DNA from 3 places in the Rhizobium sp. ZPR4 genome. Region 2 is predicted to be linked to each of the others. Evidence: predicted binding sites of a transcription regulator. Region 2 holds the regulator's gene; each other region holds the start of a gene.

Region 1 (3,278 bases), 1.5 Mb from region 2:
TTCCTGTGCTTCGTGGACGGACGCGACTATGCGCCGCTGAACACCGGTATGAACGCAGGCATAGGTGCAGGAATGAAAGCACTGCAGCACGAAATAGCCGATGAAACCGAAATTGCTCGGAAACAGGATCCAGCGCAGAATGCACATGGTCGAACCGAAGAAGATGAGCGTCCATGCACTGAACCGCCTGCTCAGTTTCTTCGACAGGAAGAAAACCATCACCTCGGCGGTAACGCCAATGCTCCATAACACGGCTATCTCGGCGCCGGAAAAGCCGAGCTTATGCCAGTAGATCGACGCAAACGTATAGAGCATCGCATGGCTTGATTGCTGTATCGACACGCCGATCATGGTGATGAGCAATTGCGGCGAGCGCAGATTTCCGGTCGGTGATTGCAGATTGATCGGTTGGTTGCGCCGGCGCGTCGGCCCGATGCGAGGCGCGAAAAAGCCCATCAACGTCGTGAGAATGAATCCCGCCACCATCACAGGCAATACGGTGGCGCCGCCCCACATGCCGATCAGCTGGCCGCCGAGAAGGGTCGACAGGATGAAGGTGATCGATCCCCACACCCGCATGGAGCCATAATCGAAGCCCCAGCGGCGCACGCCTGACATGGCGATCGATTCGACCACCGGCACGTAAGGCGCATAGGTGGCGCCCTGAATGCCATAGACCAGAAGCACCGGCCAGAAATCGCTCGTCCAATAGAGCGCGATTGCCGTCAGCAGTGACAGAGCGCCCGACCATAGCAACACATCGGCCCGCTCCGTCATATGATCGGCGAGCACCGCTATGAAGGGTGTCACGAGGACGCGCACGACCATGGGAATGGCGATCACCAGGCCGATCTCGTGATCATTGAAGTTCAGCCCCGCCAACCAGACGGGAAAGAAGGGTACGGCAATGCCGTTGACGAACAACGGAGCGCAATAGGACAAGGCGGCGCGCAAGCGGAAATATGGAGGCGCACCCTCGCCCTGGAAGGACTTGATCGCGGGAATCATGACAGACCTGAAGGGGAACTTACCTGTCCCTATCATGCTATCGAGAATACGACTATGGCGAGAAATGGCCAAAACCGTAACGTTTCGGAAAAATCCTAAGTCAAGGCCGTCCTGCGGCGATCAATAATTATGACAGGCCATTATCAGCTACGTGAAGAGGCGTAGAAATTACGCCGCCTGTGCACCGATCGGCCGCGGCAATTCTCCGACGGGAGAATCCACAGGCTGCGTCTCGAGGATTGTCCGCCAGGTGATCAGCTCGAACGTACCGTCCTCATGCTCGGCGATCGCCGTGCAGCTTTCCACCCAGTCGCCGGTATTGATGTAGCGCACGCCGTCGAGATCCTCGATGACAGCATGGTGGATGTGACCGCAGATGACACCATCGGCATCGTTACGCTTGGCCTCTTCGGCGACGACACGCTGAAACTCGCCGATGAAGTTCACGGCGTGCTTGACCTGCAGCTTCGCCCAGGCCGAGAAGGACCAATAGGGCATGTTCAAGCGGCGGCGCACGGCAGCAAGGCCGATATTGATCAGAATGGCCATGTCATAGGCCCAGTCGCCGAGATAGGCGAGCAGGCGGGCATTGCGGACGACGACGTCAAATTCATCGCCGTGGAGCACGAGATATTTCTTCCCGTCGGCCGTTTCGTGTATGGCGCGCTGTGCCACCTCGATACCGCCGAAGTGCATTCCGGGGAAGTCACGCAGGAATTCGTCGTGATTGCCAGGGATATAGACGATGCGCGTACCCTTGCGCGCCTTGCGCAGGAGTTTCTGCACGACGTCGTTACAATCCTGCGGCCAGTACCAGTTCCGCTTCAGTCTCCAGCCGTCAACGATATCCCCGACCAGAAAGATCGTGTCGGCGTCGTGGTAACGGAGAAAATCGAGCAGGTAGTCCGCCTTGGCGGCCTTCGAGCCGAGGTGCACGTCAGAAATGAATAGCGTTCGGAAATGCCGGGGGTCCATGTTTTCATTCACGAACTTTATGTCCGTGCCCTATCCTACCTTGGCTATTCCAAAACCAGACTCGTGTTTCAGGAAGATGACAAACCCTGTGCTTGGCGGCTCAGCGACAAGGTTCAACCACGTCTCGCGGCGACGGCGAGGTCAGGACGGTCGCTTGTAAAACTGGCGATACCGAGGCGAAACATGGCCCGTGCCGCCTCGCTTGTATGGGCCGCCCATCCATGTACCTTCACGCCATTCCTACAAAAGAGCTGCGTAACCTCGCCATCAAGCGCATCGGCACGTATTGCAATCTCGCGCACGCCGAAGCCGCGCATGGCGGCCATGACCCCGCCCCAGCCGAGTTGCCCGGCGAGCTGAGGCGAACAGAGGAAGATGAAACCGAGCAGTTCGCCGACATTCAGCCCCTGTTCGCCAAGCGCGGCGCCGAATGCTTCGAGATGCGGCAGGGAGAAGCTCGTCACCATCGTACGTGTCAGCATGCCCGTCGCCGTCAGCTCATCGACGATGCGGCGCTCCATCCCCTCATAGGGCGTGCCATCCGCCCTGGTCTTGATCTCCAGCCGGAGATCGACGGCGGACGGCCCGAAAATATCGATCGTCTCCATAAGCGTCGGAATGGTTTCGCCGCCGCTTCCGATCACGACATGGCGCATCAGCTCGTCATAGCTGAAATCAGCGATCGCGCCCTTGCCATCAGTCATTCGGTCGATCAAAGCGTCGTGGTGCACGACGAGCTTGCCGTCTCGCGTCTGATGCACATCGAATTCGACAAGATCAACATCGAGCTTGGCCGTCTTAGAGAAGGCGAGCCTGGTGTTTTCGGGCCACAAATGCGCACCGCCGCGATGGGAGGCTATCAGAGTCATCAAGGAAATCTCCGCCTGAAATATTCTTAGGTCGACGCGATGAATGCCTGATGACGCGACCGCGACGTTCGACTTGCGGAAGGGACATCGCGCAATCATCGCGGAAAAGGCAATTCAGTTTTGCCACGACAAAACGCTTCGCGACCTCAATTGCATACTGTGAAGGCGAAGCTATTGATGTATGCAGAAGACTCAAAGCGCAGGCAGGAATGGAGACGCGAGTTGGATACGAACGACACTTCGAAAGCAGCCAAGAATATGGCGAGCGGAAATCTCGACGAACAGGCGCTTTATTTCCATCGCTATCCCCGCCCTGGCAAGCTGGAAATTCAGGCGACGAAACCGCTGGGCAACCAGCGTGATCTGGCCCTTGCCTATTCGCCCGGCGTCGCCGCCCCCTGCATCGCCATCCGCGACAATCCCGAA
Region 2 (3,278 bases):
CGTGGGATGAACATGATGACGGAAGCCGCAAGCGAAAAAGCATTGACCAAGAGGATGATGACGATCCCCTACAAGATGATCGGCCAGGACGTTTCGGTCTTCTATGGCGATAAGCGCGCGCTCTTTGACGTCAATCTGAAGATCCGTGCAAATACGGTCACGGCTCTGATCGGCCCTTCCGGCTGCGGCAAGTCCACCTTCCTGCGCTGCCTCAACCGCATGAACGATACGATCGAGACCTGCCGCGTCACCGGCAAGATCACGCTCGACGATCAGGATGTCTATGACAACAGCATCGATGTCGTGGAATTGCGCGCGCGCGTCGGTATGGTTTTTCAGAAGCCGAACCCGTTCCCGAAGTCGATCTACGAAAACGTTGCCTATGGCCCGCGTATTCACGGCCTGCATCGCTCGAAAGCCGATCTGGAGCATATCGTCGAAACCAGCCTGCAGAAGGCCGGTCTCTGGGGCGAAGTGAAGGATCGGCTTCACGACGCCGGCACCAGCCTTTCGGGCGGTCAGCAGCAGCGCCTCTGCATCGCGCGCGCTGTCGCGGTTAGCCCGGAAGTTATCCTGATGGACGAGCCGTGCTCGGCGCTCGATCCGATTGCAACAGCCAAGGTCGAAGACCTTATCCACGAGCTGCGGGAAAATTTCACCATCGTCATCGTGACGCATTCCATGCAGCAGGCAGCCCGCGTCTCGCAGCGCACCGCAATGTTCCACCTCGGCCATCTGGTCGAGGAGAACGACACCGATAAGATGTTCACCAATCCCGACGATTTCCGCACGCAGGATTACATCATGGGCCGTTTTGGTTGATGATGTCAGGCGCGCGGCTCATTTCACACAGTTCACCTTGAGGATAGAAAAATGGTCTCCACTCACATTCTCTCTGCTTACGACGAAGACCTGAAGTTCCTGACGCGCCGCATTGCGGAAATGGGCGGCCTGGCCGAGCAGATGGTTAGCGACAGCGTACGTGCGTTGGTCAACAGCGATGCCGGCCTCGCACAGAAGGTTATTTCCGACGACGTCGTTCTCGACCATGCCGAGCGCGAAGTCGGCGACAAGGCGATCGTCACGATCGCTCGCCGTCAGCCGATGGCAGCCGACCTGCGCGAAATCATGGGTTCGATCCGCATCGCCTCCGATCTGGAGCGTGTCGGCGATCTCGGCAAGAACACCGCCAAGCGCGTCATCGCCGTTCAGGGCACCGGTGTCCCCCGCCGTCTCGCCCGCGGCATCGAGCATCTCTCCGAACTGGCGCTGAGCCAGCTCAAGGAAGTTCTGGACGTCTACGCGACCCGGTCGCCCGACAAGGCCGTGTCGATCCGCGAACGCGACGAGGAAATCGACGCCATGTACACCTCGCTCTTCCGCGAGATGCTGACCTACATGATGGAAGATCCGCGCAACATCACCACCTGCACGCATCTTCTCTTCTGCGCCAAGAACATCGAGCGCATCGGCGACCATGCCACCAATATCGCCGAGACGATCTATTACATGGCGACCGGCGCCCAGCCCGAAGGCGAGCGCCCGAAGGACGATACCGCCAATACCGTCGGCGCGGTGACGGAATAATCTGGAAGCGAAAAAGGAGACCAAAGGCGCATGGTTCCGAGAGTTGCTGTTGTAGAAGACGAGGAAGCGCTCAGCGTTCTGCTGCGCTATAATCTTGAGGCCGAAGGCTTCGAGGTCGACACGATCCTCAGAGGCGATGAGGCCGAGCTGCGTCTCCAGGAGCGCATCCCCGATCTCCTGATCCTCGACTGGATGCTCCCCGGCGTGTCCGGTATTGAGCTCTGCCGCCGGCTGCGTATGCGGCCGGAGACGGAGCGCCTGCCAATCATCATGCTGACGGCCCGCGGCGAGGAAAGCGAGCGCGTGCGCGGGCTTTCGACCGGCGCGGATGATTATGTCGTCAAGCCGTTCTCGACGCCGGAGCTGATGGCCCGCGTCAAGGCGATGTTGCGGCGTGCCCGCCCGGAGGTTCTCTCCACGGTGCTGCGCTGCGGCGATATCGAGCTGGACCGCGAAACCCATCGCGTCCACCGCAAGAGCCGCGAAGTGCGGTTGGGGCCGACGGAATTCCGCCTGCTGGAATTCCTGATGTCCTCGCCGGGCCGCGTCTTTTCGCGGTCGCAGCTGCTCGACGGCGTATGGGGTCACGATATCTACGTCGACGAACGCACCGTCGATGTCCATGTCGGCCGCCTGCGCAAGGCGCTTAATTTCTCCAATATGCAGGATGTCATCCGCACCGTTCGCGGCGCGGGCTATTCCATGGAAGCCTGAGCGCAAGCCGCTCAGGCATCAACATTACTGCGTCACGCGTCTTTCAAGACGCGTTAAGGTCGCTGTAACCTCTTAAATTATGCAGTCGCGGCGGAAATAGAAAAACGGGCCTCGAGGGGCCCGTTTCTCTTTGGTTTTGCTTATGGCTTTCAGCCGTTGTTGCGCCGGCGATCATGCACGGGCTGGTAGGCCATGCGCTGATGATAGGTGCAGTAGGGCGACGAATCCGGGCTGTCATTGCCGCAAAAGTGAAAATCATCCTTCAGCGGGTCGCCGACCGGCCACTTGCAGGTGCGTTCCGTCAGCTCCGTCAGGCCGAGGCGGCGGGAGATCGGAACGACGACGTTCGATGCCGGGCGATATTGGATTTCGTTGACGGAATCGACCTCGATCTCTTCCTTCAGCATGGTTGCGCCCTGCTGGCGGGTGACCACCGCGCGGGTTGCAACGCGCGATCCGTAGGTCGCGGCGCGAGGCGCTGCGGCGCTACGCTTCGGCGTGCGCGCTGCGGTTGCCGTGCCGCCAGCCTTCGCTCGGCCGGGAAGGTTCAGGCGGTGCACCTTGCCGATGACGGCATTACGGCTCACGCCACCGAGCTGCGCAGCGATCTGGCTGGCGCTCAACCCTTCGGACCATAGCTTTTTCAGCTTCTCGACGCGTTCGTCTGTCCAATTCATGCCCTGTCTCCGCTGTCGCGTTTCCGATGGCAGAATCCCTCACCATTGCCTCGCATGGTAACAAGGCGCGAAACGCTCTAAAATTGTGGTGACTAGTTCCGCCGCATGCAGTCTAGCAATTGGTTTTTAACCTAGTGTGAGGCTGACTCCGTGACAAGAGTCGCGGGAATCTTGAGGAATCGATTTCGAGGTTTTCCCCAACTTGCTGTCCAGGCGTGGCATTTCTGCAATAGGCGCCGCCGAACCCAGCTCTTTTGCCCGCAAGCGCTATCTCGCACCTGCTAAAACGCCAGTTTTGTT
Region 3 (3,278 bases), on a different replicon from region 2:
TTCGCCAGGCTGCGCACGGCAGCCGATGAAATCGCCGACTGGATGCCGCCCATTCGCACCTTCAAGGCAGTCGTCGGGGCAAGCCTTGCCTGCAATCCCGGCCCGCACGTTACCGACCTCGGACTGACTGATGGGACGACCCAGGAAATTCGACCGCTTCTGGCTGCAAGCCGAAACTGAGGTCACCCACCGCACGGCGCGTTTGCCGACTTAGGAGATAGACGCAATGACCTCAAATACGAATGTCGGGCAGCCGGGTAACACGTCTGAACCGCGGTGGAAGACCTATTTCCGCATGGGCGAGCGCGGGACCAATACGAAGACGGAAATCATCGCCGGCATGACGTCCTTCCTGGCGGCCGCCTATCTTCTTGTCGTGATCCCTTCCCTGCTTTCCGCCGGTGGCATCGACCGCGCCGCCGCAACGACTGCCACCATTCTCGTCATCATCGGCGCGACCCTGTTCATGGCGCTCTATGCCAATATGCCCTTCGTGGTTGGGCCGGGCATCGGCGGCTCGGTACTAGTAGGACCGACGATGGCGGCGGTGGAGCACATTCCCTGGCAGACCGGCCTTGCCATCTCCTTCTGGTCGAGCGTCATCTTCGTGCTGCTGACGGTGCTCGGCGTGCGTCAGGTCATCGCCCGCATGGTTCCGGCCCAGATCAAGCTCGGCCTCGGTGCCGCGATCGGATTGTTCATCGCGCTTCTCGGCTTCAAGAATGCCGGTCTCGTCGACGTCAACGCCAAGAGCCACGCGCTCATGCTCGGCTCGTTCAACTCGGGACAGGCGATCATTGCCGTCTTCGGCATCTTCCTCGCCGTCTTTCTGCGCGGGCGCAAGGTGCCGGGACCAATCCTCTGGGCCATTCTGGGCAGCACGCTGCTCGGCATTCCGCTCGGCGTCACCAAGGTGCCCGCCGCATTCTTCGGAGCGCCGCACGGCATCTCCGAAATCGGCCTGCGGCTCGATTTCTTCGGTGCGCTGAAGATAGAATATTTCCCCTATCTCTTTGCCTTCTTCGCATCCGAGTTCTTCTCGACCCTGGGCACGACGCTCGCCGTCGGCGCCAAAGCCGGCCTGGTCGACGAAGAGGGCAACATGGCGGATCTGGGCAAGCCGTTCCTCGTCGATTCGATCGCCGCCACCATCAGTCCCCTGCTCGGCATTCCCTCCGCCACGGCGCTCGTCGAGAGCGCCACCGGCGCGGAAGCCGGCGGTCGCACCGGTTTTGCTTCGCTTGCAACGGCGGGCCTCTTTGCCCTTACCCTGCTCTTTACCCCGATCGCGCTGATGATCCCGGCCGCTGCCACCGCACCGGCTCTGATCCTCGTCGGCATGTCGATGTTCAGCGCGCTGAAGCGCGTCGACCTGGAGAATTTCTCAGACGGTCTTTCCGCCCTAATGATGGTCCTTTTGACCCTGGTCTCCAACAGTTTTGGAACCGGTATCGCTGGAGGACTGCTGTTTTACATCATCGTCAAGGTCTTGTCGGGAGAAGCAAAACAGGTCTCGATCGGCATGTATCTTCTTGCCATCCCGCTTGCCTATTATTTCTGGACCGTGGCTGCTCACTGAGCGGCCACAGATCCATAGATTCAGCATTACCCATCCAGCATGAAACCGCGGACCGGCGATCCGATTGGCGATGCCCGTCGGCCGTGTTTCGGACGTCCTCTATTCTGTCACATCCATGTCATGAAATACGCCGACACCTCATGCCAAATCAGGAGCGGGTATCGACATGGATTATTTCAGACGTTTCAACTTTCTGTTCGCAACGCCGGCCTTCGACAGCGAGGATCTGGAAGGCGCCCGCTACAATCAGATCGTCGAGGAAATCGAACGCTCCGGTTTCGAGGTGGTGCGCGCGCGCAATCTCGAAGATGCCGAGATCGCCGTACAGACGGATGCCGCCATCGGCTGCATGTTGGTCGATTGGGGCAAGAAGGGGCTGGAAGGCAAGACGGCATCCCTCATCAATCTGATGCGCCGGCGCGGCCTCGAGTTCCCGATCATCCTGCTGATCCGCCGCAAGCGCTTCGAGGATGTTCCGGTCGAGGTGCTCGATTTCATCGACGGCTACGTCTTCCTCTCCGAGGAGACGCCGGCCTTCATCGCGAAAAGCCTCATTAGCCGGCTCAAGCAGTATGCCGAGACGCTGAAGACGCCATTCTTTGGCGCGCTCGTCGATTATGCCGAGGAAGGCAACCACCTCTGGACTTGCCCCGGACACAATGGCGGCATCTTCTATAGCCGCAGCCCCATCGGCCGGGTCTTCATGGAGCATCTCGGCGAAGCGGTGTTCCGCGACGACCTCGATAATTCCGTGCTCGATCTCGGCGACCTCCTGACCCACGAGGGACCTGCGCTGGCCGCCCAGAAGGAAGCGGCCAAGATTTTTGGCGCCGAAAAGACCTATTTCGTTCTCAACGGCACCTCCACCTCCAACAAGGTCGCGCTCTCGGCGCTCGTTACCGATGGCGACCTCGTGCTGTTCGACCGCAACAACCACAAGGCCGCCCATCACGGCGCTCTGATGATCTCGGGCGGCATTCCGATCTATCTGCCGACCACACGCAACCTCTATGGGCTGATCGGCCCCATGGACTTCGCGACCATGGATGAGGACGCCCTGCGCGAGCGCATCCGCACCCATCCGCTGGTGAAAGACCCGGAAGCCTACAAGAAGCCTCGTCCGTTCCGTGTCGCCGTAGTCGAGCAGTGCACGTATGACGGCACGATCCACAATGCCGAAATGATCCTCAAGCGCATCGGACATCTGTGCGACTACATCCTCTTCGACGAGGCGTGGGCGGGCTTCATGAAGTTTCACCCGCTTTATGCCGGGCGCTTTGCCATGGGTCTTTCGGACCTCGGTCCGGATGCGCCTGGCATTATCGCCACGCAATCCACCCATAAGCAGCTGGCAAGCTTCTCGCAGGCCTCGCAGATCCACATGAAGGACCGGCACATCACCGGCCAGAAGCGCCGCGTGGAGCATCGGCGCTTCAACGAAAGCTTCATGCAGCACGCCTCGACCTCGCCTTTCTATCCGCTGTTTGCCTCGCTCGACGTCGGCGCGCAGATGATGAAGGGCCGCTCGGGCGAAGTACTCTGGGACGACACGATCCGCCTCGGCATCGAGCTGCGCAAGAAGATCCGCGCCGTGCGCCGTGAATTCGAAGAGAAGGAGCATCGCCCCGAGCGCCGCTGGTTCTTCGAGCCTTTCGTGCCGGATCGTGTGGCGATCCCGGATGTGTCGAGCCCCGGCGCG

What was found. The regulator PhoB, encoded in region 2, activates phosphate uptake and scavenging genes when phosphate is short. The targets are predictions, from matches to a motif close to TGTCATNNANCTGTCAT.
Region 1: the regulator PhoB is predicted to act here: its motif matches at 2,049-2,065, upstream of ABOK31_RS08165 (UDP-2,3-diacylglucosamine diphosphatase).
Region 3: the regulator PhoB is predicted to act here: its motif matches at 1,685-1,701, upstream of ABOK31_RS31420 (Orn/Lys/Arg decarboxylase N-terminal domain-containing protein).

Annotation. Positions count from the first base shown of each region.
Region 1 covers NZ_CP157967.1:1,653,903-1,657,180, forward strand. Annotated here, with positions in the region: gene ABOK31_RS08160 (MFS transporter) at 1-1,008, opposite strand, end outside; gene ABOK31_RS08165 (UDP-2,3-diacylglucosamine diphosphatase) at 1,177-1,983, opposite strand; gene ABOK31_RS08170 (glycerophosphodiester phosphodiesterase family protein) at 2,097-2,852, opposite strand; gene ABOK31_RS08175 (NADP-dependent malic enzyme) at 3,075-3,278, shown strand, end outside.
Region 2 covers NZ_CP157967.1:137,503-140,780, forward strand. Annotated here, with positions in the region: gene pstB (phosphate ABC transporter ATP-binding protein PstB) at 7-822, shown strand; gene phoU (phosphate signaling complex protein PhoU) at 874-1,587, shown strand; gene phoB (phosphate regulon transcriptional regulator PhoB) at 1,618-2,301, shown strand; gene ABOK31_RS00710 (GcrA family cell cycle regulator) at 2,451-2,978, opposite strand.
Region 3 covers NZ_CP157969.1:801,209-804,486, reverse strand. Annotated here, with positions in the region: gene ABOK31_RS31430 (adenine deaminase C-terminal domain-containing protein) at 1-180, shown strand, start outside; gene ABOK31_RS31425 (NCS2 family permease) at 227-1,579, shown strand; gene ABOK31_RS31420 (Orn/Lys/Arg decarboxylase N-terminal domain-containing protein) at 1,746-3,278, shown strand, end outside.